Regions from separate parts of the Mesorhizobium sp. WSM4815 genome, predicted to be linked through region 2. Evidence: predicted binding sites of a transcription regulator. Region 2 holds the regulator's gene; each other region holds the start of a gene.

Region 1 (7,417 bases), on a different contig from region 2:
GCGATTTTCCCGGCGGCAAAAGCGGTCACGTCGATGACGCGGTCGGCCACTGCCTCGCGCACGTCGTGGTCGTGGAAGATGCCAAGCAGGGCGACGCCGGCCGCCTTCTTGGCCGCGATCAGCGCAATCACCACGTCACGGTTGCTGGCGTCGAGCGAGGCGGTCGGTTCGTCGAGCAGCAGGATCGGGTGCTCGGTGATGAAGCCGCGCGCGATGTTGACGCGCTGTTGCTCGCCGCCGGAAAAGGTCGCCGGCGGCAGTGCCCAGAGCCTTTCCGGCAGGTTGAGTTGCGCCAGCAAGGCGCGTGCCTTGCCGCGCGCGACCTCGCGGTCCTCGCCGCGCTCGACCAGCGGTTCGGCGACGACATCCAGCGCCGAGACGCGCGGCACTGTGCGCAGGAACTGGCTGACATAGCCGATCGTGAGCCGGCGCACGGCAAGCACGGTGCGTGGGCTGGCCGTCGCCAGATCGATGAGCCCGTCCTCGTGCTGGACGATGATCTGGCCTGCATCGACGGCATAGTTGCCGTAGAGCATCTTCAGGATCGAGCTCTTGCCGGCGCCGGAGGGGCCGCCGAGCACGGCACATTCGCCGCTCCTGATCGAGAACGACACGCCGGCGACGACCGGCAGTCTGATGCTGTCACGCAGATGCATGGTGAAGCTCTTGGCGACATCGGAGACGACGAGCGGGGTTGCCATGATCACACCTGCAGAATGGAAGAAACGAGAAGCTGGGTGTAGGGCGCGCGGGGATCGTCAAGCACGCGGTCGGTGAGGCCGCTTTCGACGACGCGGCCGTCCTTCATCACCATCATGCGTTGCGACAGCAGACGCGCCACCGCAAGGTCGTGGGTGACGACGATCGCCGCCAGGCCGAGATCGGTGACCAGGCCGCGCAACAGGTCGAGCAGGCGCGCCTGCACCGAGACGTCGAGGCCGCCGGTCGGCTCGTCCATGAACACCAGTCGCGGCCCGGTGACGAGGTGGCGGGCGATCTGCAGGCGCTGGCGCATGCCGCCGGAAAAGGCGCGCGGTTCGTCGTCGATGCGGTCCTCGTCGATCTCGACGCGCGACAGCCAGTCGACGGCGGTGGCGCGGATTTTTCCGTAGTGGCGGTCGCCGACCGCCATCAGCCGCTCGCCGACATTGGCCCCGGCCGACACCGTCATGCGCAGCCCGTCGGCCGGGTTCTGGTGAACAAAACCCCAGTCGGTGCGCATCAGGAAGCGGCGCTCGGCCTCGCTCATGCGGTAAAGCTCGCGGAACTGGCCGTCGCGCATGCGGTAGCTGGCGGTGCCGGAGCTCGGCAACAATCTGGTCGACAGGCAGTTGAGCAGCGTCGTCTTGCCGGATCCGGATTCGCCGACCACTGCCAGCACCTCGCCCGGCCACAGGTCGAAGCTGACGTTCTCGCAACCTATGCGCGAACCGTAGAACTTGGACAGCGCGGAGACGCGCAGCAGCGGCTCGTCGCTCATTGCGCCGGCTCCGTTTTTTCCAGGGCAGGAGGGGTCTCGGGCGCAAGGTGGCCGCGATGGCCTTGCTCGCGCCGCTTCTCGCAATGGTCGGTATCGGAGCAGACGAACATGTGGCCGCCATGGTCGTCGAGGATGACCTCATCGAGATAGACGTTTTCGGCCGCGCACAGTGCGCAGGGCTGGTCGAAGGTCTGCACCTCGAACGGATGGTCCTCGAAGTCGAGGCTGACGACGTCGGTGAAAGGCGGCAGCGCATAGATGCGCTTTTCGCGGCCGGCACCAAACAGTTGCAGGGCCGGCGAACGGTGCATTTTCGGGTTATCGAACTTCGGCGTCGGCGACGGGTCCATCACATAGCGACCCTCGACCTTGACCGGGTAGGCATAGGTGGTGGCGATGCGGCCGTGCCTGGCGATGTCTTCGTAGAGTTTTACATGCATGAGGCCGTATTCCTCCAGCGCATGCATTTTGCGCGTTTCCGTCTCGCGCGGCTCGAGGAAGCGCAGCGGCTCGGGAATCGGCACCTGATAGACCAGCACCTGGCCTGCGGTCAGCGGGTGCTCGGGGATGCGGTGGCGGGTCTGGATGATGGTCGCCTTCGCCGTGTCGGTGGTGACGGCGACATTTGCGACCTTCTTGAAGAAGGCGCGGATCGAAACCGCATTGGTGGTATCGTCGGCGCCCTGATCGATGACCTTCAGCACATCGTCCGGGCCGATGATCGAAGCGGTAACCTGGACGCCGCCGGTGCCCCAGCCATAGGGCATCGGCATTTCGCGTGAGGCGAACGGCACCTGATAGCCGGGAATGGCGATGCCCTTGAGGATCGCGCGGCGGATCATCCGCTTGGTCTGCTCGTCGAGATAGGCGAAGTTGTAGGTTGCGATATCGGTCGGTTGTGCGGTCATTCCGCGGCCTCCCTTTTTTCTTCGACCTTGCCGGCATTCTCGCGCGCGTCGTGCTCGGCGCGCATGCGGCGCACCAGGTCGAGCTCGGCCTGGAAGTCGACATAGTGCGGCAGCTTCAGATGCTCGACGAAGCCGGTCGCCTGGACATTGTCGGAATGCGAGATGACGAATTCCTCGTCCTGGGCAGCGGCGACGACATCTTCGCCGAGTTCGGTTGCGCGAAGCGCGCGGTCGCAGAGCGCCATGGCCATCGCCTTGCGCTCGCTCTGGCCGAAGACGAGGCCGTAGCCGCGGGTGAATTGCGGCGGCGCCTTGGCCGAGCCCTTGAACTGGTTGACCATCTGGCACTCGGTGACACGCGCAGTACCGAGCGGTACGGCGAAAGGCAGCTCCGGCACGTCGAGTTCCAGCTCGACCTCGCCGATGCGAACCTCACCGACGAACGGATGGTTGCGGGCATAGCCGCGCTGGGTGGAATAGCCGAGCGCCAGCAAAAAACCCTCGTCGCCGCGTGACAGCGCCTGCAGGCGGATGTCGCGCGCCATCGGGAATTCCAGCGGCTCGCGAGTGATGTCGCCGGGGACATGGTCCTGCGGCATGTCGCCGTCAGGCTCGATCAGGCCTTCGCGGGCAAGGATGGCAGAGACGCGCGGCATGGCTTCCGCGTCGCTGGCGCGCTGCAGCGGCTCGGCGACATCGCCGCCGGCGGCAAGCTCGGGATCGAGCAACCTATGCGTGTAATCGAAGGTCGGGCCGAGCAGCTGGCCGCCGGGCAGATCCTTGTAGGTCGCCGACACGCGCCGCTCGACCAGCATGGCGCCGGTGTCGATCGCCCTGGTGTAGCCGAAGCGCGGCAGCGTGGTGCGATAGGCGCGAACCAGGAAGATCGCCTCTATCATGTCGCCGCGCGCCTGAACGATGGCCAGCGCCGCCAATTCACGGTCGTAGAGCGAGCCTTCGCTCATCACCCGGTCGACGCCGAGCGCCAGCTGCTCGACGATCTGGTCGAGGCGAAGCGCCGGCACGGAACGGTCGCCGCGGCGGCGGTCGGCGAGCAGGGCGTGGGCGTTGGCAATAGCCGCTTCACCGCCTTTTACTGCGACATACATATCACGCCTCCATCGTCTTGATGCGCGTCGTGCGCGGCAGGCAGGCAACGCCTTCCGGGGCGGCGAGGATAATGTCGACACCACGGGGAAAGCGCTGATTGTTCTGCTTCCATTGTTCGACGAAGTGGCGCGGCATCTGCGCCGGCGCGATTGTCGCGGTAGTTTCGATGCCAGGACCTTCGAGCAGCAGCGGGGCGCCTGAGGCGAGATCGCTGACCTGCAGGATCAGCGTCGTCGAGCGGTCGGGATAGTCCTGGGTGCCTTGTGAAAAGCCGTCGAGCGCCATCATCTCGGCCGGCGTGGCAATCAGCGCGAAATGCGCATCGGCCGGCGTGTGGGCCAGTGGCGCGCCGGTGTGGAAGCCGAGCCAGGATTTCAACGCTGCTGGGGCCTGCAAAACGAGGTCGAGCCAGAGCGGCGTGTCGTTGTCGCACAGCGCCAGCGCGATGGCGCCCGCGGTGGCCGACAGCGGCGCGGGGGGGCGGGCACAGACCGGCAGAGGCTGCAGGGTGCCCGGCCGCGCCATTGCGTCCATCACGGCGCGGAACACCGTCTGGGCGTCGAACACCGGATCGGCAAAGCCGCCCTCGATCGCCTGGGTTGCGATGTCCATCAGTCTTCTCCGCGTACCATGGTGAAGAAATCGACCTTCGTTGCCGCCGTCTCGGCGCGCCGCCGCTCACGTCGGCTGGCCAGTGCGGCCTGCAGCGGCGCAATGAGTTTGCTCTCGAGCTCGTTGCGGCTTGTGGGATCCTGCCAGAGCGCGTCGGCGATCGCCGCCAGTTTTGCTTTCTGCTTGTCACGGCCCAGCGCGTAGCAGTGGCCGACTTCTCCCGAGGCAAGCCGCACCGTCGCGCGGGTGACCGTCGCCTCGCCGACGTTGAATGGCGCGCCGCCGCCGCCGATGCGGCCACGCACGGTGACCAGGCCGGTTTCGGGGCCGCGCAGGAGTTCTGCTTCCGAAGGAAGGCCGGCTTCGTTCCAGAGGCGGACGATATCGTCGCCGGTCGATTGCGCCAACGTCGCCATGACGGCCTTGCGCTCAAGCTGCTGATCGCGCGCTTCCTGTCCTCGCATGGTTAACATTCCCTGGCATCGAAAATTCGTCTATTGATATAGACAATTATACAAATTATATCTATTTTCTAATGCGTGTCCATGACGGATGGATGACGGGGGCGAAAAGATCGGGGCAAAGAGATGATCGGTCAGCAGATGGCCAGCAGCTTGGAGCGGCGCAGCGGCGTCTCGCTGTGGCGGCAGATCGCCGACCAGATCCTGCATTCGATCACCGTCGGCGACTTTGCCGAGAATGCTGCGTTGCCACCGGAAGTTGCACTGGCCGAGCGCTATGGCGTCAACCGCCACACGGTGCGCAGCGCCATCGCCGCACTGGTGCAGGATGGCGTGCTCAGGGCCGAACAGGGGCGCGGCACCTTCGTGCTGTCGCGCAAGCGCCTGTCCTATCCGATCGGCGCCCGCACCCGTTTTTCGGAGGGCTTGCAAGGGCAGGCGTCGGAGCGCCGCAGCGTGCTGCTCGAATCGGCGGTCGAGCCGGCCAGCCGGCGCGTCGCCGAAGGGCTGGGGCTTGCCAGAGGTTCGACTGTAATACGCCTCGAGACACGCGGCGAAGCCGATGGGCAACCGGTCTCGCGTGCCACCGGCTGGTTCGACGCAGCTCGCTTCGCCCGCATCGATGCCGTCATGGCCGAAACCGGATCGGTGACCGCCTCATTCCAGCGTTTCGGCATCGGTGACTATCTCAGGCAATCGACGGTGCTGTCGGCCCGCCACGCGGACGCCGCAGACCTTGCCGATCTTAATCTGCAGCCCGGCGCCATCGTGCTGGTCACGGTCGCCGTCAACGTCACGCCGGACGGCCAGCCGATCCAGTTTGCCGAAACCCGGTTTCCGGCTGAGCGGGTCGAGCTCAAGATATCGGCGCTTTAAGTCCGGTTCATCCGACCTGGATGACGGCCTTGATCAGGCCGGATTTCTCATGCGCCCAGCGGGCGAGGTCGCGCGGCGTGTCGCCAAGCGTCGTGCGATGGGTGACGAGCTTTGCCAGCGGCACAGCACCATCGCGGATCGAGGCGGCGACATGGTCGAAGTCGACGCGCAGAGCGTTGCGGCTGCCGATCAGCGTCATCTCGCGCTTGTGGAATTCAGGATCGGAAAAGACGATGTCGTCCTTGACGACGCTGACCAGGACCAGCGTCCCGCCATGTGCGACATGGGCGAAGGCTGACTGGACGGACTGGCTGTTGCCGGTGGCATCAAAGACCGCGTCAAAACCTTCGCCGTTGGTCGCCTCGCGCACCAGATCGGTCGCAGACTGCCGTGATGCGTCGAGGGTGGCGAAGCCGAGTTCGCTTGCAGCAAAACCCAGCCTCTCGGCACTCATGTCGAGCAGCGTCACGTCGAGACCGGCGATGCGGGCAAACAGCGCTGTGCCGAGGCCGATCGGCCCGGCACCGATGACCAGCGTGCGCGCGCCGGGATCAGCCAGCGAGCGCCGCACGGCATGCGCCCCGATCGCCAGGAATTCGACGGCGGCGGCATCGGCCAGCGACAGGCCGTTGGCCGGATAAAGATTTTGCGCCGGCACCAGGATCCGTTCGCACATGGCGCCGTCGCGGTGGACGCCGAGCACCTCGATCCTGACGCAGCAATTCGGCTTGCCTAGGCGGCAGGCGCTGCATTTGCCGCAAGCGATATACGGGTTGATGATCACCGGCTCGCCCACCGGCAGGTCGACGCCTTCGCCGGCCTCGATCACGGTGCCGGAGACCTCGTGACCCATGATGCGGGGATAGGCGAGGAACGGATGCTTGCCCTCGAAGATGTGATAGTCGGTGCCGCAGATACCGACATGACTGACCGCGACCAGCGCCCAGCCCGGCGGTGGTGTGCCCGGCGCCAGGCGGTCTTCCACAACAAGATCGCCGGGCGAACGGCAGATGACGGCTTTCATGCTTTGATCCAGTCGGTTCATGGCACCGCCGGCCCGATCGCCGGGCCGGCGGTTGTTAAGATGGTCTACTTGCCGCGGCGGCGCAGGCCGTCGAAATAGACGATGACGATGATCAGCACGCCGGTAATGATGCGCTGCCAGAAGGCATTGACGTTCAAGAGATTGGCGCCGTTGTTGATGGTGGCGAGGATGAAGGCGCCGAGCAGCGGTCCGTGCACCGAGCCGACGGCGCCGAACAATGAGGTGCCGCCGATCACCGACGAGGCGATCGCCTGCAACTCCCAGCCCTCGGCCTGCGTCGGATTGCCGATGCCGATGCGCGAGGCAAGCAGCACGCCGACAAAAGCCGCGCAGAGGCCAGACAGCGTATAGGCCATGTAGATGGTGCGCTGGACGTTGACGCCGGACAGACGCGAGGCCTCGGCGTTGGAGCCGACCGAGAACAGATACCGGCCCCAGCGGCTGTGATGCAGGAATACATACGCCGGGATGCCGACCAGGATCACCATCCAGAACAGATTGGGGACGCCGGCGAAGGAACTGCGCGAAAATGTCTGGAAGGCATCGTTGTTGATCGAGATCGAGTTGCCATTGGTCATCAAAAGGCCGATGCCGCGCAGCGAGGTCAGCGTCGCCAGCGTGATGATGAAGGGCGGCAGGCCCATCTTGACGATGCCAAAGCCGTGGAACAGGCCGATGGCGACGCCAACCAGCAAGGTGATCAGGATGGCGAGGTAAATCGGCACGCCGGCATTGATCAGCATCGCAACGATGACGGTGGCGAAGCCAACCACGGCGCCGACGGAAAGGTCGATACCTCCGGTGATGATGACGAAGGTCTGGCCGACCGCCAGGATGGCGATCATCGAACCTTGCCGTAGCAGGTTCGAGATGTTGTTGGCGGAGGCGAAGCTCGGCGTCGCCACCGACAGGATGACCCACAACA
Region 2 (7,417 bases):
GAAGGCGGATCAGTTGCAGACCGAGACGGTGCCCGCCGCCACGCCGGCGCAGACCTCTTCCTGCTTGATCCAGCCGGCGTCGATGACGACGTTGAGATTGTCCCTGGTGATGGCAATCGGCGTCAGGAACAGTGACTTGACGACATTGCCGCCCGGCGTGGTGAAATCCTTGACGCCGACAATGTCTGTCATCGGCTTGCCGTCGGCCAGCTGCGAGGCGATCTCGGCGGCGTTCTTGCCGAGCTCGCGCGCGTCTTTCCACACCGATACGGTCTGTGTGCCGAGCGCGATACGGTTCAGCGCGGCATGGTCGCCGTCCTGGCCCGAAACCGGGACGGATCCGGCCAGGCCTTGCGCCGTCAGCGCCGCGACGACGCCACCGGCGGTGCCGTCATTGGCGGCAACCACCGCATCGACCTTGTTGTCGTTGGCGGTCAGGAACTGTTCCATGTTCTTCTGGGCGTTGGCGGGAAGCCAGCCGTCCGTATAAGCCTCGCCGACATTCTTGATCTTGCCGCTGTCGATGACATCCTTGAGCACTTCCATGGAGCCGGCGAACAGGAAATCGGCATTAGGGTCGGCGCCCGAGCCCTTGATGAAGACGTAATTGCCTTCCGGCGCCACCTTGAACACTTCGCGGGCCTGCATGCGGCCGACTTCCTGGTTGTCGAAGGTCAGATAGAAGACGTCCTTGTTCTCGATCAGCCGGTCATAGCCGACGACCGGAATGCCTTCGTCCAGCGCCTTCTGCACCGCCGGACCGATGGCCGAGGCATCCTGCGCAAGGATGATCAGCGCGTTGGCGCCCTGCGAGATCAGGCTTTCGACGTCGGTCAGCTGCTTGCCGGGATTGGCCTGTGCGTCAGCGGAGATATATTTGTCGCCGGCGGCCTCGATCGCCGCCTTCATGGCGGCTTCGTCGGTCTTCCAACGCTCTTCCTGGAAGTTCGACCACGAAACGCCAATGACCTTGTCCTTGGCCTGCGCGGCCGACGCGAGCGTCAGCGACATGGCGACCCCCGCCAGAATGGCGGCTGCGAATCTCTTCATGATATTCCTCCCTGCGCCGCGTAGGGCGCGACCAACTGGCCCGAAGGCCGGCACAAAGGCTCCTATTTTTTCGAGCCTCGAAAAAATACTGGTCCAACGCCGAAGCACTGTCAACACCGATTCTGATGGATTTTGACGTCCTGTCGGACTTTTTTTCGAGGCTCGGAATAAATAATGACAGCCCCTTCTGCTTCTGCCAGTATTTGTCGCACATTACCGACGGCTTCCGATTCATGAGCGGCCGCGGCGATGAGGAGGAAACAAAAATGTCGGTGGGAATCCGTCATGACGATCTGCGCCGGCGCAACCGGGCGATGGTGATTTCGGCCGTGCGCCGGGCGGGCCAGCCGTCGCGGACCGAGATCGCCGCGACCACCGGCCTCAGCCATTCGACCATATCGGCGATCTCTGCCGACTTGATCCAGGAAGGCATCCTGGCCGAGAGCAAGGCGAGCGAGACGGTTTCGCTGAAACGCGGCCGGCCGCAGGTCGGCCTCAGCCTCAATCCGCAAGCCGCTGCGGTGTTGGCCGTCGTGTTGTCGCTGAATTTCCTGTCGGTCGCCGTCATTGATTATGCCGGACAAGTGGTCGCCGAGGAACAGCGCCGGCTGGACACGCTGACCATGTCGCGCGACGCGCTGATCGGCGAATGTGTCGCCATCGTCCGGCGCCGGCTCGAAGATCCCGACCTCGATGTCCAAAGCGTCGCCCGCATCGCGCTGGCGATCCAGGGCATCACCGATTCCCACGCGCGCGCCATGTTGTGGTCGCCGATCACGCCGCAGACGAACATCGCCTTCGCTGACATTCTGGAACGCGAGTTCGGCATCCCGGCCATCATGGAGAACGACTGCAACATGATGGCCGTGGCGCTGCGCTGGCGCCACCCGGATCGCTACCGCGACGATTTCATCGCCATCCTGCTCTCGCACGGCATCGGTATGGGGCTGGTGCTGAAGGGCGAGCTGTTCACCGGCACCCACTCCTCGGGCGGCGAATTCGGCCACATGATCCATCGGCCGGGCGGCGCGCTTTGCCGCTGCGGGCGGCGCGGCTGCGTCGAGGCTTATGCCGGCAACTACGCCATCTGGCGCAGTGCAAGGCAATTGAGCGAGAACGCCGAGCCGGTCGCCGATGTCAGCGACGCCGAGATGCGGGCACTGGCGGCCCGGGCGCGCGAGACGGACGGACCGGAGCGCGAAGCCTACCGCAAGGCCGGCGAGGCACTCGGCTTCGGGCTCGGCAGCCTGTTCGCGCTGATCGATCCGGCGCCGGTGGCCATGGTCGGCGCCAGCGCTGCCGCCTTCGACCTGATCGAACCGGCGCTGCGCGAGGCCATCGCCCAGACCGCCGGCGGCCAGCATTCGGGTTCGATTTCCTTCGACACCGAGCCGAACGAGCTGCCGCTGATCCGCGAAGGCTGCGCCATGCGGGCGCTAAGCTTCGTCGACCAGGAGATTTTCGCGCCGAGCATCCAGGCACGAGCCGGCTCGGTCGGAAAGAACGTGGCTTGAATCCGAAGGCAGGGATTCCCGGGTCGTGACTTGGGGTGTGTTGAGATTCAGGTCAGGCCGAGTCGAGAATGGTGGGTTCCGAGAACCGGAGCGGAGCGTACTTTTGGGTACGTGAGCCCGCGCATGACCCCGAAATCGAGATCGATTTCGGAAAGGTCGTGCGCAAAATCAAAGTTCTACAGCGTCCTTTGCGTGCCCAACAGGGCGCGCGGCGCTGTAGGTAAGCGCAGGAAGCCGCCGTTTGCAGGCCGGCATCACCTGAATATCAGCACATCCCCTAGTCTTCCCTGATCGCATAGCCCGCGCCGCGGATGGTGCGGATGACATCGGGCATGCGACCATTGTTGACCGCCTTGCGCAACCGGCCGACATGGACGTCCACCGTGCGCTCGTCGATGTAGATCGTCTCGCCCCAGACATTGTCGAGCAACTGGCTGCGCGAGAAGACCCGGCCCGGGTGGCGCATCATGAATTCGAGCAGCCGGAATTCGGTCGGCCCGAGCCGGATCTCGCTCTTCTTGCGATAGACCCGGTGCGATTCACGATCGAGCATGATGTCGCCGACCTTGAGCACGCTGGACAGCACTTCCGGCTTGGCGCGGCGCAGCAGCGCCTTGACCCTGGCCATGAATTCCGGTGTCGAGAACGGCTTGACCAGATAGTCGTCGGCTCCGGTCGAAAGGCCGCGCACCCGGTCGCTCTCCTCGCCGCGCGCGGTCAGCATGATGATCGGCAGCCGCTCGGTTTCGGGGCGCACCCGAAGGCGCCGGCAAAGCTCGATGCCGGAAACCGCCGGCACCATCCAGTCGAGCACCAAAAGATCGGGCACGTTTTCCTGCAGCCGGATTTCGGCCTCGTCGCCGCGCGTCACCACCTCGACCTGATAGCCTTCGGATTCCAGATTATAACGGAGGAGGACGCCCAGCGGCTCTTCATCCTCCACCACCATGATGCGCGGCGCGATCATCGGCCGGTCACTCCTGTCATGTCGCCGGCGCCGACATCGTCGTTTCGTCGAGCTTCGGGCGATCCGCCGGCAATTGCTGCCCGGTCACGACAAAGTAGGCGTTTTCGGCGATGTTGGTGACGTGATCGCCGATACGCTCGAGATTCTTGGCGCAGAACAGAAGGTGCGTGCAGGCGGTGATGTTGCGCGGATCCTCCATCATGTAGGTCAGGAGCTCGCGAAAAACCGCCGTGTATTTCACGTCGATCTTCTGGTCGTCGGCGCGCAGTTCCTTCAACGCGCCGGCATCGCGCGACACATAGTGCTCGACCACGCCGCGCAGCTGCACAAGAACGAGATCCGCCATCGCATCGATACCGTGCGACAGATTCCGCGGCGTCGCGCTCTGCCCGACTGCGCTGACCCGCTTGGCTATGTTCTTGGCAAGGTCGCCGATGCGCTCGAGATCGCCCGCCATGCGGATTGCGCCAACCACGGCGCGCAGATCCTGCGCCATCGGCTGCCGCTTGGCGATCAGCGTGATGGCGCTGTCGTCGAGTTCGCGCTGCCGCGCATCCATGATGGCGTCGTCCGAGACGACGCGCTGCGCCATCGCATTGTCCGACGCAAGCAACGCGCGGATCGAGGCTGCGACCATTGCGGCGGCGAGCTCGTCCATGTCGCGGATCAGCCGGTCGATGTGCTCCAGTTCCTCGTCGAAAGATGCGACGGTGTGTTCACCCATGGTGCTGTCCTCGTGTTCGAAATTCGCCGGACCGCTCAGCCGAACCGGCCGGTGATATAGTCCTGGGTGCGCTTGTCGTCGGGGTTGGTGAACATCTTGTCGGTCGCGCCCTCCTCGACCAGATAGCCGAGATGGAACATCGCCGTACGTTGCGACACGCGCGCCGCCTGCTGCATCGAATGGGTGACGATGACGATCGTATAATTCTGGCGCAGTTCGTCGATTAGTTCCTCGACGCGGGCGGTGGCGATTGGATCGAGCGCCGAACAGGGCTCGTCCATCAGGATCACTTCCGGCGACACGGCGATGGCGCGCGCAATGCACAGACGCTGCTGCTGTCCGCCGGACAGACCGGTTCCCGACTCGAGTAGGCGATCCTTGACCTCGTTGAACAGGCCGGCCTTCTTCAGGCTCGATTCGACGATGCCGTCCAACTCGGCCTTGCTCCTGGCCAGGCCGTGGATGCGCGGACCGTAGGCGACGTTTTCGTAGATCGACTTCGGGAACGGGTTCGGCTTCTGGAATACCATGCCGACGCGAGCTCGCAGCTCGACGACATCGATTTTGGGGTCGTAGACATCCTCGCCGTCGAGCGTGATCTTGCCGCTCACCCGCGCGATATCGATGGTGTCGTTCATTCGGTTCAGGCAACGCAGGAACGTCGACTTGCCGCAGCCCGATGGGCCGATCAACGCCGTCACCTGATGCTCGCGGACATCGAGATCGACGTCGAACAGAGCTCGCTTCTCGCCGTAGTGAACAGAGACCTTTTCGCCCTTCATCTTGATCGAAGGGGCGTTGGTTGCGCTGCTCAGTTTCTGCTCGACGCCGGCTTCCGTCATGATGTTCATATCCTCTACTCCTTACCAGCGCCGCTCGAAGCGCCTGCGCAGTATCACCGCGATGGCATTCATGATGACCAAAAACACCAGCAAAATCAAAATCGCCGCCGAAGTCTTCTGCTGGAACCCCGCTTCCGGGAAATCCGCCCACATGAAAATCTGCACCGGCAGGATCGTCGCGGGATCGGTGAAGCCGCCGGGAATGTCGACGATGAAGGCGACCATGCCGATCATCAGCAACGGCGCGGTTTCGCCCAGCGCATGCGCCATTCCGAGGATGGTGCCGGTCATGATGCCCGGCATCGCCAGCGGCAGGACGTGATGGAATACGGTCTGGACCTTGGACGCTCCGATGCCAAGCGCCGCCTCGCGGATCGAAGGCGGCACGGCGCGCAGCGAAGCGCGCGAGGCGATAATGATGATCGGCAGGGTCATTAGCGCCAGCACCATGCCGCCGACCACCGGGGCTGAGCGCGGCATGCCGAAGAAATTCAGGAATACGGCAAGTCCAAGCAGGCCGAAGACGATCGAAGGCACCGCCGCCAGATTGTTGATATTCACTTCGATCATCGTCGTCAGCCGGTTCTTGGGCGCAAATTCCTCAAGATAGATCGCCGCTGAAACGCCGATCGGGAAGGCGATTGCGAGAGTTACGATCATGGTCAGGAACGATCCGACGACCGCGCCCCAGACACCGGCCAATTCCGGCTCGCGGCTTGCGCCGGTGAAGAAGAAGATCGAGTTGAACCGGCTTTCGATCAGGCCGGCGCTCTTCAGCGTGTCGAGCCAGACGATCACCTTGTCCGAAATCTTTCGCGATGCTTCCGGCGTCTCGATGACGCGCAGGAATGCCTGGCCGCTCGCGGCGGGCGCCGTGCTGTCCAGCGCCTCGATCACCGTGCCTTTTGCGATCACCGTGCCGTTGGCCGCAGGCGACAGCGAGGTCAGCTTGACCGTGCCGCCATTGAACGCGACCAGCAGCGACGACGCGCCGCTCGTCAGCGTAAACATGCCGTTTTCGCCCTCGGTCGCACCATGGCCGCGCGCCAGCGCCAGCATGGCATCGTCGCCGAAGGTCAGATCGATGTCGCCGCTGGTTCCCGAAGGCGTGACGCTTGTCGAAATCGCTTCGTCCGAACCGACGTCGGCAAGCAAACCCTTGAGATAGAGGTCGGCAAAATCGTCAAGTGGAACCGCATAGTCCACCGTTCCTCCGAGCATCCCTGGATCAGCCGCAATATCCTTGCGCAGGAACACGCCTGTGCCGGTGGAAATCAGCCCGCGCAGCAGGCGCTTGTCCTGGCGGCTCTTCACATCCGGAAATTTTGCCGTAAGCGCTTCCTGAGCGATGGCGTCGTAGTTCACTTCATCGAGTTTCGCCGGGTCGACCTTGGCCGCTGAAAGATCGATCGGCAGCGTCACATAGTTCTGCCGCAGCGCCGGAATCGCCTGCGTGACGATCGTCGACAGGAGCAGCACAAGGAACAAGCCGGCCAACGCGACAGCCGCGGCGCCGAGCCATTTGAACCACGTTTCCGTGCGGTAGCGGCCCTTCAGCCGCGCCTTCGCGGCATCGTCGGTATGAATGCTGACCGGCCGTCCGACGGCGCCGAATGACGAGATCGCATCAGTCATATTGCTCTCGGTATTTCTGGACGACGCGCAAAGCGACGATGTTGAGGGTAAGCGTGATGCAGAACAGCACCAGGCCGAGTGCGAAGGCTGCAAGCGTCTTGGCGCTGTCGAACTCCTGGTCGCCCACCAGCAGCGTCACGATCTGCACGGTCACGGTGGTGACCGCTTCGAGCGGATTTGCCGTGAGGTTTGCCGCCAGCCCCGCCGCCATGACCACGATCATCGTTTCGCCGATTGCGCGGCTGACGGCAAGCAGCATCGCCGAAACGATGCCCGGAAGGGCAGCGGGAAGGACCACCTTGCGGATGGTTTCCGACTTGGTCGCGCCGAGGCCGGCAGAACCGTCTCTCAGGGATTGCGGAACGGCGTTGATCACATCGTCGGAAAGCGAGGAAACGAAGGGAATGATCATGATACCCATGACCACGCCTGCGGCGAGCGCGGATTCAGATGCGACGTTGAGGCCCAGGCTTTCGCCGATACCGCGGAAGTAGGGCGCAACCGTCAGCGCGGCGAAGAAGCCGTAGACGACGGTCGGAATGCCGGCGAGGATTTCCAGAACCGGCTTTGCGACCGCGCGGACGCTTTTGGAGGCGTAATCCGAAAGGTAAATCGCAGCCATCAGCCCGATAGGCGCGGCCACCAGCATGGCGATGAAGGTGATGAGCAACGTGCCGGCAAAGAG
Region 3 (7,417 bases), on a different contig from region 2:
ATCCTGGTTGCCCTACGTCGTGCTGGTCGCCGCCGCGGTGACGCTCGACCAGTGGGTGAAATATCTGGTCGAGACCGGCCTCCCTTTTCAGGAAAAGGTCGATCTTGTCCCGTTCCTGGCATTGTATCGCACCTACAACACCGGCATCGCCTTCTCGATGTTTTCGTCCTTCGGTGACACCGGCCTGGTGGTCATCGCCGCTTTCGTCGTCGCTTTCGTGCTCTATCTCGCGGCCCGCACTCCGCCCGGCCACGTGCTTACCCGCATCGGCTTTGCGCTGATCGTCGGCGGCGCGCTCGGCAATCTGTTCGACCGCGTTACCTATGGTCACGTGATCGACTACATCCTGTTTCACACCCCGGTATGGTCCTTCGCCATCTTCAACCTCGCCGACGCCTTCATCGCAGTCGGCGCGGTGGTGGTCGTCCTCGACGAACTCATTGGTTGGCGGCGTGAGGCCAAGCCCTCAAGCGATTGACCTGGCCTTCTGCCGCCATACAGTGTCCCATTCAAGAAGCCCGAGGAGAAGACATGCCCGAAACCTTCAAAGCCATCCTCGTTTCGCGCGACGCCGAGAAGAAGCAGTCGGTCGCGATCACCGACCTTACCGAAGCCGACCTAATGGAAGGCGATGTCACCGTCGCCGTCGAGGCGACGACGGTGAACTACAAGGACGGCCTCGCCATATCCGGCAAGGCGCCGGTGATCCGCCGCTGGCCGCTGGTGCCGGGCATTGATTTCGCCGGCACCGTCATCTCGTCCTCCCATGCCGACTGGCGCACAGGGGACAAGGTCATATTGAACGGCTGGGGCGTCGGCGAGACGCATTTTGGCGCCTATGCCGAGCGCGCCCGTGTCAAGGGCGACTGGCTGGTGCCGCTGCCCCAGGGCATGAGCCCGCATGATGCGATGGCGGTCGGCACGGCAGGTTACACCGCCATGCTTTGCGTTATCGCGCTGGAACGGCACGGCATCGTGCCGGAACGCGGCCCCGTCGTGGTGACGGGCGCGGCCGGCGGCGTCGGCTCGGTCGCGGTTTCGATTCTGTCCAGCCTCGGCTATCACGTCGTCGCCTCGACCGGCCGCAGCGCTGAAAGTTCCTACCTGACCGGCCTGGGTGCTTCGGAGGTGATTTCGCGCGACGAGCTTGCCCAGCCGGCAAAGCCGCTCGCCAAGGAACGCTGGGCCGGCGGCGTCGACGCGGTCGGCAGTCACACCCTGGCCAACGTCCTTTCGATGACCTCCTATGGCGGCGCCGTCGCCGCCTGCGGCCTGGCCGGCGGCATGGATCTGCCGACGAGCGTCGCCCCGTTCATCCTGCGCGGCGTTTGTCTGCTCGGCATCGATTCGGTCATGGCGCCAAAAACGGTCCGCATGGAGGCGTGGCGCCGCATCGGCACGGACCTCGACCTCCAGAAGCTCGCCAAACTGTCCACGACCATTGGCTTCGATGGCATCATCGACGCCGCGCACGATATCGTCGAGGGCAAGGTCCGCGGTCGCGTGGTGGTGGACATGTGAGCTCTTCCTTCTCCGGTTTTTTATGCTTGTCGAGCAAAAGCATGACCCAGGGTGTGCAGCGGTGAAGCGCCTCGCATGAGGCCGGCCAAACGCGACGCGCTTCAGGCGCGGAGAGGCAAAAACCGCGCGACCGCTAAAATTCGAACGATCCGCGGCAATTTTCCATAATCTCTGTCTGGCAAGGGTTTCCGCATGGTCACGGAATCCGGCATCAGAGAAACAGAGAGCGCCGAAAACGTCGATGGGATCGGCCCGGAGGCGCCAAGCCGGCAGCATATCGCGGCGCCGCCACTGGCGCCTGAATTGCCCGCCGCCAATCGCGAAGGCCTGCCGTTCCTGATGCTCGTCGCCATCGTCGTGCTGGCGGGCCTGTCGCATCTGACCGGCGCGCCGATCTTCATCACCGTCGGGCTTTTGGCGACTGGCATGGCAGGCCTTTCCGTGCATCTGCGTGCCAGGCGCACGGCGCGCCGCACGGTTGCGCTGCTTGGCGCGACCGCAGCGCGCAGCCGCGCCGAGGTTGAGAGCCTGGCCGACCGCGTGTGGGAGATGCAGGAGAGCGAGGAACGCTTTCGCGGGCTGATCGACGCGCTTGGCGATCTCGTCGTCCATCGCGACCGTGACGCCCACATCGTCTATGCCAACAAGGTTTTCGCCGAGCTTGTCGGAGCCGACCAGCGCGACCTTGCCGGCAAGGCCCTGGCCGACCTCGGCATCGACGTCGGCATCGTTCCCGATGCCGCTTTTTCCGACCATGAATGCCTGAGCTCCACCGACGTCGCCATTAGAACACCGAGCGGCCCGCGCTGGTTCTCATGGATCGAACTGTCCGTGCGCGACAAGGAGAGCGGCGCTGTCTCGCATCGCGCCATCGCCCGCGACATTACCGCCCGCAAGCACGCCGAAACGTCGCTGATCACCGCCCGCGAGCGAGCCGAATATGCAAGCCAGGCCAAATCGCGCTTCCTCGCCACCGTCAGCCACGAGATCCGCACGCCGATGAACGGCATCATGGGCATGGCCAAGCTGCTGGCGGACACCGGGCTCTCGCCTCAACAACGGACCTATGTCGGCGCCATCTCGACCTCGGCCAGCGCGCTGCTGGCGCTGATCGAGGACCTGCTCGACTATTCCAAGATCGAGGCCGGCCGCTTCGATCCCGAACCGCAGCCAATGTCGGTGCGCGAGATCGCCGACAACATCGTAGAACTCCTGGCGGCGCGTGCCTTCGCCAAGAACATCGGCCTTGGCTGCCATGTCGAACCCGACGTGCCGCAGATGATATCAGCCGATCCTGGAAGGGTCAGGCAGGTGCTGCTCAACCTCATCGGCAACGCCATCAAATTCACCGACAGCGGCGGCGTGTTGGTGAGCATCGCTCGTGCCCGCACCGAAACCACCGACCGCATATGCTTCACCGTCACCGACACCGGTCCCGGCCTGCACGAGGACGACCTGGAGCGCATCTTCGAGGAATTCGAACAGGCTGACGGCACGTCGACTCGCGCGCATGGCGGCGCCGGGCTCGGTCTTGCCATCTCCAGGCGCCTGGTGATCGCCATGGGCGGCACGATCTCGGTGTCGAGCCAGCTCGACCAGGGTTCGGAATTCGTCTTCGAAATCCCTGCAATATCGGCCACCGAGCCGCCGCAGAGCCGTCGGGATGCGCTGTCAGGGCGGCGCGCCGTGATCCTGTCGAAGAACGCCATCGAGGCCGACGCCATCGCCCGCACCATCCGCGCCAATGGCGGCAAGGTCGATCTGGCCACCACCGCCGCCCAGGCAGCGTCCTTCGCCGAAGGCTGCGACGCGCTTTTGGTCGATGCGGCCATGGAGGAAGGCGACGGCAGGTTGCTCAAGCGCCTTCGCCAGAGCGGCTTTGCCGATTGCGAGGCGATCACACTGATCGCGCCAACCGACCGCGGCATGCTGGGCGAGTTCCGCGCCAGCGGCTACGCCACCTTTCTGGCAAGGCCGGTGCGTGGCGAAACGTTGCTTCGCGTGCTTTTGACCAGCAGCGTGCCTGCCCTCACCCAGCCGCAGCCGGAAAAGCGCGGCGCACCAACCGCCCGCGCCATTGGCGGCCGGCGGCGGGGCCTGTCCGTGCTGATCGCCGAGGATAACGACATCAACGCCATGCTTGCCCGTGCCACGCTGCTAAAGGCCGGGCATCGCGTGAAACTGGTCGGCAACGGCAAGGCCGCCGTCGAGGCCATCACCGGCACCGACCACAAGTACCGCTTCGACGTGGTGCTGATGGACCTGCACATGCCTGTCATGGACGGGCTGGACGCGATCGCCGCCATCCGCCGGCACGAGGAGGAAACCGCCGTGTCGCCGGTTCCGATCATGGTGCTGTCGGCGGACAGTCAGGAAACGACCCGCCACGCAGTGCTCGCCCATGGCGCCAGCGGCTTCGTCACCAAGCCGCTCGACCCCGACGCGCTTGTCCATGCGGTCGAGGGTCACGTGGCCGCTTGATCCGCCGGCTGTCCTTGCCTGGCTTACCTGCAGAACATAGCCGGTTGAAGGGTTGACCAGCCGACGAAGTATTGCCGGCAGGGCCGTATCACGGTACTGTCACAATCCTGTTGCACCTACGCCGTATCCCCGTGCCAAGAGGGATGGCTCGAAGGAGAATCACTCGTGCATACAGTTATGCCGGAATGTGACGCTCGGCCGAACGCCAGGGGTGCTTTGCTCACCGGGCGCAACGTCGATGCTGTCATAAAAGGCGAAGCGCTTGGCCGTATCGGCAACCTCGAAGTGCGGCTCGCACGCAACGAGGCCGAGATCGCCGCCGCGCAGGAAGTGCGCTACCGGGTGTTCTATGACGAGCTCGGCGCCAGGAAAACCCTGTTTCAGGTGCAGGACCGCCGCGACGCCGACCATTTTGATCCGCTCTGTGATCATCTGCTCGTCTTCGACACCTCGCTGTCCGGTCCCGAGCATCGCCGCATTGTCGGCACCTACCGCCTGTTGCGGCAGGAGATCGCGGCAGCGGCCGGCGGCTTCTATTCCGAGGGCGAGTTTGAGCTGACCAATCTTATCGCCCGCCATCCCGGCCAGCGTTTCCTCGAGCTCGGCCGCTCTTGCGTCTTGCCGGAATACCGCTCGAAGCGCACCATCGAGGCGCTCTGGCAAGGTATCTGGGCCTATATCAACCATTATGGGATCGGCGTGATGACCGGTTGCGCCTCGTTCCCCGGCACCGTGCCGGCGGCACACGCCGAAGCGCTGACCTATCTCGCCCATCACTGCCGGACGAATTCGGCCTGGGACGTGCGCGCCGTCGCCGGCCGCTACTGTTCCATGGATTTGATGCCGATCGAGGCGGTCAACGCCAAGGCCGCGATCGCGGCGATGCCACCGCTGGTCAAGGGCTATCTGCGCGTCGGCGCGCGCATCGGCGACGGCTGCGTCATCGACCGCGAATTCTCGACGGTCGACGTGTTCGTGGTGATGCCGGTCAAGGAGATCGGCGCCCGCTACGTCAGCTATTATGGCGGGGAAGCCCAGCGCTTCGCCGCCTGAGATTCCAATGAATAGCGAATAGGGAGTAGCGAGTAGCGGGAGTTCCGCCAATTCGCTGCGGATCGTTGTCCCTATTCGCTACTCGCCCTCATTTCACGGAATATCTTCCGGCCGCCGGCCGGGCCGGCTCTTGTAGGACGGAAAGGCCCAGCCGAACTTAAGCGCGCCGCCACGCACGCAGAAAGCGGCTATGAAGCCCACCAGGCCCGAGGCGAGCGGCGGCAGTCCGGCGAGATCGCCTGTTGTAAACAGGATGGCGCCCGCAAGGGCGGCGGTGACATAGATTTCTGGTCTCAAGAGCACCGAAGCCTCACCGGCCAGCAGGTCGCGCAAGATCCCGCCGAACGTGGCGGTGAGCACGCCGGTAACAACGGACACGACCGGCGAGCCGGTGATGGCCAGGCCCTTGGCGGCACCCATCACCGAAAACGCGGCGAGGCCGACGGCGTCGAGCCAGAGCAGTAATTTCCAGCGGGATTCGAGACGGTGCGCCCCGAAAAAGACAAGCATCGCCACCACCGCGCAGATCAGCACATAGCCAGAGTTGGTAACCCAGAAGACCGGCAGATTGAGGATGACGTCACGAAACGTGCCACCGCCGATGCCGGTGACGCTGGCCAGGAACAGAAAGCCGATGATGTCGAGCTGCTTGCGCGAAGCGGCCAGCGCACCGGTCGCCGCGAAGACGGCGACACCGGCATAGTCGAGAAGCTCGATCGGGTTCAAGGGCATAGCGGAGTAGGAGAGCGGGTGAATAGGGATGTATGAATAGCACGAAGCCGTACGATTGGTACGGCTCCTTTACCCTACTGCCCCTACTGCCCTATTCCCCTAACTTACGCATCCTTCTCAGCTTGCTCGTTCACCGGCCCTGGCTCGACCGAGGCTTCACCAGCCACATGCTTGGGACCGCCCTTGGCAACGCCGACCATGGCCGGCCGCAGCACCCGCTCGCCGATCGAATAGCCGGGCTGCACGACCTGGACCACCGTGTTGGCCGGCACCTCCGGATTGGGCACCTCGAACATCGCCTGGTGGAAATTCGGGTCGAATTTCTCGCCTTCCGGCTCGAGCTTCTTCACTCCGTGCCGCTCGAGCGCCGATAGCATGGCGCGCTCGGTGAGCTCGACGCCCTCGATCAGTGATTTCAAACCGGCATCACCTGACGCCTTGGACTCAGCCGGGATCGCATCCAGTGCGCGGCGCAGATTGTCCGATACCGACAGCATGTCACGGGCGAAATTGGCAACCGCATAGGCGCGTGCATCGTGCACGTCACGGGCGGTACGGCGGCGCAGATTCTCCATCTCGGCTGCGACGCGGAGCGCGCGGTCCTTCAACTCGTCGTTTTCCTTCAGCAGCCGCACAAGCGCTTCATAGTCGCCGTCGGCGCTGCCTTGCGTGTGTTCGGTGGCAGCCCCGGCCGTCTCGGCTTCATCGGGCGCGCGTTCGTCTTTTGCCTGGTCGCTCATCGCCGTTTCCCGTCATTCAAATGATGTGGATTTTGTGCCCGATATCGAGGTTTGGCGGCCAAAAATCAAGGGGCAAGCGATACTGGACAGGCCGCTCGCGCTTTTGACGACGCATCATGGAGACCTTTCGATATTAATTCAAATTTTACTGTAACCACCGGCTTTGCTTGCCAAGATGCTGCGATAGGGGAACCATTCGTCTGGTGGAAGAGTTTCGAAACCGACACAGGATTTTGAGATGGCGACCCGCAACGACGGCGACCGTAAGAATGGCGCCCCTAACGATGACGAAAGACGTGAAAGGCTGGCGGCCGGCATCAGGCGCCAGTTCGGCACCGAGGCAACGATGCACTTTCTGCGCGCGTTGCCGGCGTTCCGGACGGAGAACGACATTCCCGATCGTTTCAGGGAATTGCTTGACCGCCTGGACGGCATCGAAAGCAGCGTAGCCGCCGGTGGCAACCGGCGATAGACAACACACACGCCTGTCGCTGCGCGCCATTGGCATGCCTTTTGCCGCAGCTTGCGCGTCGCGCGACAATTACCCGCAGTAACTTTGCGTGATGCCTGGCTTGCGGCGACGAAATGGTCCGTCTATGCTTCCTGATGAACATGATTTCCCCCGAAGCTGTAGCGAACAGCAAGCGTGCCTGGTTGAAGATCCTGGCGCGCTACAAGAAACCCGACAGGCGGCGCAGCGCCGTCGAACTTGCCATCACCCTCATCCCCTTTGCCACGCTGTGGGCACTGTCCTCGGCTGCCTATGCCTATGGCCATTGGTGGGGTCTGATCCTCATCCTTCCGGCCGCCGGCTTTCTGGTGCGGATCTTCATGATCCAGCACGATTGCGGCCACGGCTCGTTCTTCGCCAATCGCACCGCCGACGACTG

The links. Region 2 encodes PhoB, which activates phosphate uptake and scavenging genes when phosphate is short. Its sites were predicted from a motif close to TGTCATNNANCTGTCAT; they were not measured.
Region 1: the regulator PhoB is predicted to act here: its motif matches at 4,656-4,672, upstream of phnF (phosphonate metabolism transcriptional regulator PhnF).
Region 3: the regulator PhoB is predicted to act here: its motif matches at 4,100-4,116, upstream of olsB (l-ornithine N(alpha)-acyltransferase).

What each region holds. Positions count from the first base shown of each region.
Region 1 covers NZ_JBVVQS010000090.1:747-8,163, forward strand. The annotation lists gene phnL (phosphonate C-P lyase system protein PhnL) at 1-701, opposite strand, end outside; gene phnK (phosphonate C-P lyase system protein PhnK) at 704-1,480, opposite strand; gene AC0L2B_RS12470 (alpha-D-ribose 1-methylphosphonate 5-phosphate C-P-lyase PhnJ) at 1,477-2,388, opposite strand; gene AC0L2B_RS12475 (carbon-phosphorus lyase complex subunit) at 2,385-3,497, opposite strand; gene phnH (phosphonate C-P lyase system protein PhnH) at 3,499-4,110, opposite strand; gene phnG (phosphonate C-P lyase system protein PhnG) at 4,110-4,574, opposite strand; gene phnF (phosphonate metabolism transcriptional regulator PhnF) at 4,698-5,447, shown strand; gene AC0L2B_RS12495 (zinc-binding alcohol dehydrogenase family protein) at 5,455-6,471, opposite strand; gene AC0L2B_RS12500 (ABC transporter permease) at 6,537-7,417, opposite strand, start outside.
Region 2 covers NZ_JBVVQS010000099.1:159,583-166,999, forward strand. The annotation lists gene xylF (D-xylose ABC transporter substrate-binding protein) at 10-1,050, opposite strand; gene AC0L2B_RS23960 (ROK family protein) at 1,317-2,564, shown strand; gene phoB (phosphate regulon transcriptional regulator PhoB) at 2,842-3,531, opposite strand; gene phoU (phosphate signaling complex protein PhoU) at 3,548-4,255, opposite strand; gene pstB (phosphate ABC transporter ATP-binding protein PstB) at 4,291-5,106, opposite strand; gene pstA (phosphate ABC transporter permease PstA) at 5,119-6,732, opposite strand; gene pstC (phosphate ABC transporter permease subunit PstC) at 6,725-7,417, opposite strand, start outside.
Region 3 covers NZ_JBVVQS010000090.1:75,516-82,932, reverse strand. The annotation lists gene lspA (signal peptidase II) at 1-478, shown strand, start outside; gene acuI (acrylyl-CoA reductase (NADPH)) at 532-1,521, shown strand; gene AC0L2B_RS12840 (response regulator) at 1,714-4,002, shown strand; gene olsB (l-ornithine N(alpha)-acyltransferase) at 4,180-5,055, shown strand; gene AC0L2B_RS12830 (trimeric intracellular cation channel family protein) at 5,149-5,781, opposite strand; gene grpE (nucleotide exchange factor GrpE) at 5,892-6,527, opposite strand; gene AC0L2B_RS12820 (hypothetical protein) at 6,766-6,999, shown strand; gene AC0L2B_RS12815 (fatty acid desaturase) at 7,134-7,417, shown strand, end outside.